DNA from 2 places in the Aeromonas sp. AE23HZ002T15 genome. Region 1 is predicted to be linked to the other one. Evidence: riboswitches for the same ligand, from Rfam matches in the RefSeq annotation. Region 1 holds a riboswitch; the other holds the start of a gene.
What was found. A riboswitch is a leader RNA that binds a small molecule or an ion and turns the genes downstream of it on or off. The one in region 1 is predicted to bind thiamine pyrophosphate.
Positions count from the first base shown of each region.

Region 2: it holds a riboswitch for thiamine pyrophosphate, as region 1 does, so the genes downstream of both, thiC (phosphomethylpyrimidine synthase ThiC) here and thiB (thiamine ABC transporter substrate binding subunit) in region 1, are expected to answer to the same signal.

Region 1 covers NZ_CM201342.1:3,381,100-3,383,487, reverse strand. The annotation lists gene ACT5M9_RS15875 (transglutaminase-like domain-containing protein) at 1-548, shown strand, start outside; gene ACT5M9_RS15870 (PilZ domain-containing protein) at 719-1,009, opposite strand; TPP riboswitch at 1,101-1,191, shown strand; gene thiB (thiamine ABC transporter substrate binding subunit) at 1,245-2,225, shown strand; gene thiP (thiamine/thiamine pyrophosphate ABC transporter permease) at 2,222-2,388, shown strand, end outside.
Region 2 covers NZ_CM201342.1:2,191,024-2,193,411, forward strand. The annotation lists gene thiC (phosphomethylpyrimidine synthase ThiC) at 1-1,346, opposite strand, end outside; TPP riboswitch at 1,587-1,700, opposite strand; gene ACT5M9_RS10145 (hypothetical protein) at 1,775-2,260, opposite strand; gene ACT5M9_RS10150 (DUF5666 domain-containing protein) at 2,342-2,388, opposite strand, start outside.

The sequences.
Region 1 (2,388 bases):
AGCACTACTTCCAGCGCTTTACCCCATACGATGGGGTGCCCGCCATCAAGCAGGATCACGTGCGTATCGCCCTGGAGAGCCGGGCCGAGCTGGCGCCGCTCGCGGATCAGCTCAAGCGGCAGGGCACCACAGAGGTGGAGGCGCGCCAGCAGACGGTGGCCTTCATGCTCGACTTCGTGCAGGCCATCCCCTACCGCCTGCTGGACAGCCAGTCCGGCCGGGCCGGCAAGGGGTTCCTGACCCCGCGCCAGGTGCTGGAGCAGAATGCCGGGGACTGCGACAGCAAGGTGACCCTGATGGCGGCCATGCTGGCCCAGCTCTTTCCGGAACTCCCCCAGGCCATGGTGTTTGTGCCTGGTCACGCCTTGCTCGGCGTCGCCCTGCCCGCCAGATCGGGGGATGCCGTGCTGAATTGGGAAGGGCAGACCTATCTGCTGATGGAGCCGACCGGTCCGGCCCAGCTCCCCATGGGCCAGCTGGCCCCCACCAGCAGGACCCTGGTCGACAGCAGGCAGCTCAGCGTGCAACCCGTGCTGGCCAGCCAATAAGTCGTGGCAAAGCTGCATGGATGAGGCGTAGATCGGCCCATCCATCGCCATCAGATGGGCCGGACATGGAAAGATGGGGGCACTACAGCCGCAAGCTATGCTGCCTGCCATCAAAAAACATCGGCCAGCAGATGCCGGCCGATTAAGAAGCAGGGGAATATGTCGCCGGATCAGGCTTGGGGCAGGAACTCCAGCGCCAGCAGCAGGCCCTTCTCCTCCTCCAGCACCCGCACTATGCGGGCCTGGGCCTCGAAGGGGGGCAGCAGGTTGCTGCTGGTGGCCAGGCTCACCCTGAGGGGTTGAGCGACATCGAAGTCATGCTGGTTTATCTCGACCCCCATGCCGTTGGCGCTGAGATCCCGGCAGACCCCTTCCAGCACCCTATGCTGCTGATACAGGGTGACGGGGGCATTGATGACCATGCGTTGAAAGGCGCGTCTTTCCTTGGTGCTGGTGATCACTCGGGGCTTCCTCCATGGGTTGGGCGCGCAGGATGCGGCCCGCTGAACATAGTGCTGGCCTCCCCCGGAGAAGGTCAATACAATGCGAATCGTTTCTCAAACGGGGTGCGGTTTACCGCTGAGATTATACCCGTGAACCTGATCCAGATAATGCTGGCGGAGGAATTTGAGGCATGGCGCTCGTTTTTTGCGCCCTCATCCGCTGGCAGCTCGCAACCCACAGGGAGTGCCATCGATGAAAACCCTACTGCTGGTCGCCACCAGCCTGCTCAGTGCCCAGGCCTTCGCCGCCGATACCCTCACCGTCTACACCTACGGCTCCTTCGCCAGCGAATGGGGTCCGGGCCCCAAGATCAAGCAGGCCTTCGAGAAGGAGTGCGGCTGCACCCTCAAGCTGGTGGCACTGGAAGACGGGGTCGCCATCCTCAACCGGCTGCGACTGGAAGGCAAACACAGCAAGGCCGACATGGTGCTGGGGCTGGACGACGCCCTGGTGAGCGAGGCCAAGCAGAGCGGCCTGTTCGCCCCCCATCATACGGATCTGTCCGCCCTCAAGGTGCCGGGTGGCTGGCAGGACGACACCTTCGTTCCCTATGACTACGGCTACTTCGCCTTCGTCTACAACAAGGACAAACTCAAGACTCCGCCCAAGAGTCTGAAGGAGCTGGTGGAGCGCCCGGATCTCAAGGTGATCTACCAGGATCCCCGCACCTCCACCCCGGGTCAGGGGCTGATGCTGTGGATGAAGTCCGTCTATGGCGACCAGGCCCCCGCCGCTTGGGCCCAGCTTGCCAAGAAAACGGTCACCGTCACCAAGGGCTGGTCCGAGGCCTATGGCATGTTCCTCGATGGCGAGGCGGACATGGTGCTCTCCTACACCACCTCCCCGGCCTATCACCTGATCGCCGAGAACAAGGCCCAGTACCAAGCCGCCGCCTTCGAGGAGGGTCACTATCGTCAGGTGGAGGTGGCCGCCAAGCTGGCGAGCGCGACGCAAGGCAAGCTCGCCGACCAGTTCCTGCAGTTCATGGTCAGCCCCGCCTTCCAGCAGGCGATCCCGGGGGGCAACTGGATGTACCCTGTGATCGACACCCCACTGCCCAAGGGCTTCGAGCAGATGATCACAGTCGCCAAGCCGCTCAGCTTCACCTCTGACGAGGCGGCTGCCAATCGCAAGGGCTGGATCCGGGAGTGGCTGCAAGCCGTCACCCAGTGAGTCATCACTTCGTGAAACCCCAGTCTCGTCCTCTCTGGTGGCTGCCGGGTAGCGCAGCCACCGCCGTTATCCTGCTGCTCTCCCTGGGCCCCCTCGCAGCCCTCTTGTGGCAGGCGGGTACGCTGCCGAGCAGCCTGCTGGCGGATCCCTACCTGCGCCACGT
Region 2 (2,388 bases), 1.2 Mb from region 1:
CCCTCGATCATCACCTGCACGTCGTACTCCCAGGCGATCTTGGTGAGCTCCCCCAGGGTGTGCAGCTCGGCGAACTGGGCCTCGTCGTTGGCGTCATAGACGGAGCCCGGACGCAGGCCGTCCCCCAGGGAGAGCGCCACGTCGTAGGCCGCGCAGATCTCGCAGATCTCGCGGAAGTGCTGGTAGAGGAAGTTCTCCTTGTGGTGTGAGAGGCACCACTTGGCCATGATGCTGCCACCGCGAGAGACGATGCCGGTGAGGCGCTTGGCGGTCATGGGCACGTAGCGCAGCAGCACGCCGGCGTGGATGGTGAAGTAGTCCACCCCCTGCTCGGCTTGTTCGAGCAGGGTGTCGCGGAACAGCTCCCAGGTGAGATCCTCGGCGATGCCGTTGGTTTTCTCCAGGGCCTGATAGATGGGCACTGTACCGATGGGCACAGGGCTGTTGCGCAGGATCCACTCGCGGGTCTCGTGGATGTAGCGGCCGGTGGAGAGATCCATGACGGTGTCGGCGCCCCAGCGGGTAGACCAGACCAGCTTCTCGACTTCTTCCTCGATGCTGGAAGTCACCGCCGAGTTGCCGATGTTGGCGTTGATCTTCACCAGGAAGTTGCGGCCGATGATCATGGGCTCGGCTTCCGGGTGGTTGATGTTGCTGGGGATGATGGCACGGCCGGCGGCGACTTCATCGCGCACGAACTCAGGCGTGATGTTCTCCGGCAGGCGAGCGCCGAAGCCCTGACCCGGATGCTGGCGCAGCAACAGCTCGGAGCGCACGCGCTCGCGGCCCATGTTCTCGCGAATGGCGATAAATTCCATCTCGGGGGTGACTATCCCCTGGCGGGCATAGTGCAGCTGGGTCACCCAGTTGCCAGCCTTGGCGCGGCGGGGTTTGGGCAGGTGTTCGAAGCGCAGATGATCCAGCCCCTCGTCCGCCAGGCGCTCCTGGGTGAAGGTGGAGCTCAGGCCCGGCAGCGGCTCGGTGTCGCCCCGCTCCAGCACCCAGGCTTCCCGCAAGCGCGGCAGGCCGAGGCGCACGTCGATCTCGGCGTTCTCGTCCCCGTAGGCGCCCGAGGTGTCGTAGACGGGCACGGGATCGTTCGGCTCAAACTTCGGCTCCTCCTTGGTGCCGCCGACGAAGGTGTCAGCCAGGGCGATCTCCCGCAGCCCCACCCGGATGTCGGGGCGGGAGCCTTCGATAAAGATGCGCCTGGAGTTGGGATGGGCCATGCCCTTTAGGTTGTCGATAAAGCGCTGGGCGCTGGCACGTTGCTCGCGGCGACCGGCAGGTTTGGCTTGTTCTGAAACGGACTGGACTTCTGGTGCAGACTGGATTGGGGTAGACATAGCAAAACTCACATTAACTGGTTGAAGTTATGGGTGTTTGCTTGTCTGGAGTTCGAGGAGAAGATGAACCTGCGAGCGGATGTGCGTCGAGAGGGAGTGGCGCCAGTCTGCTGACCCCTCCAGCCTTGCACAGACCCTCCCTGATGGGATGGTTCGGCGAGGCAGACTCCCTCTCGTGCGCTGGCTTGCCGGGGCTGGCCCTGTAGCAAGCAGGAAGCGGATGCTCCCGAGCGCGGCAACTCGCAAGTTACCCTTGTTTCCCTTCGCAGGTTCTAGCCTGATCAGGTTCCACGGATCCCGAATTAACGGTCTCAGCTTAGCGTCGTTCGACGGTCAGCACTCCGACAAGATGGCGCCAGTATAAGTGGGTAAACAGAAAGTACAAGCCTATAACAAATCGGACCTCATCATCAGGCCGACTCCCAACCTCAGCGCTCGGGCAGCAACTCTTCCGGATTGGGGATCAGCACCTCGGTCAGCCGCCCGTCCTCATCTCGGGTCAGCACCAGTTTGCGCCCCCCTTGCAGATCCGCCGGGCTGCCGTTCAACCAGCGGGTCTGGGTATCGAACACCAGCACTCCCAGCTCCTCGAGCAGCAAGGTCTGCCCCACCACGGCGAGCAGCCTGTCTTCCGCCCGCAGCCACTGGCTGCTCTGGGCCGCGCTCGGCGGGCTGCTGAGGAGGTGGATCAGCTCGGCGACCCCATGGCGGCTCTCGATGGCGAGCCGCATGCCTGGCTTGAGGGCATCCGGCCCGTCGATGCCCACCAGATCGGCGCTGCCGAGCTCCAGTTCGGCCCCCTGAAACTGCAGGCGGATGCCGTCGTTGTGTTCCAGTTCCACCAGCCAGAGCTCGGGCTCCATGGCCAGGGCACCGAGTGGCAGCATGCAGAGGATGAGCGGGGTATTTGTCATGGGGACCTCAGGGTCGTGGCGACTCGAGGTTTAACTATGGGCCGGGTCCGGCCTTTTTTCCGGCCGTCGGCAATCCGGGGGTCAGTCCTCTTCCTGGCAACAACTCAGACGCATGCCGTCAAACTTGC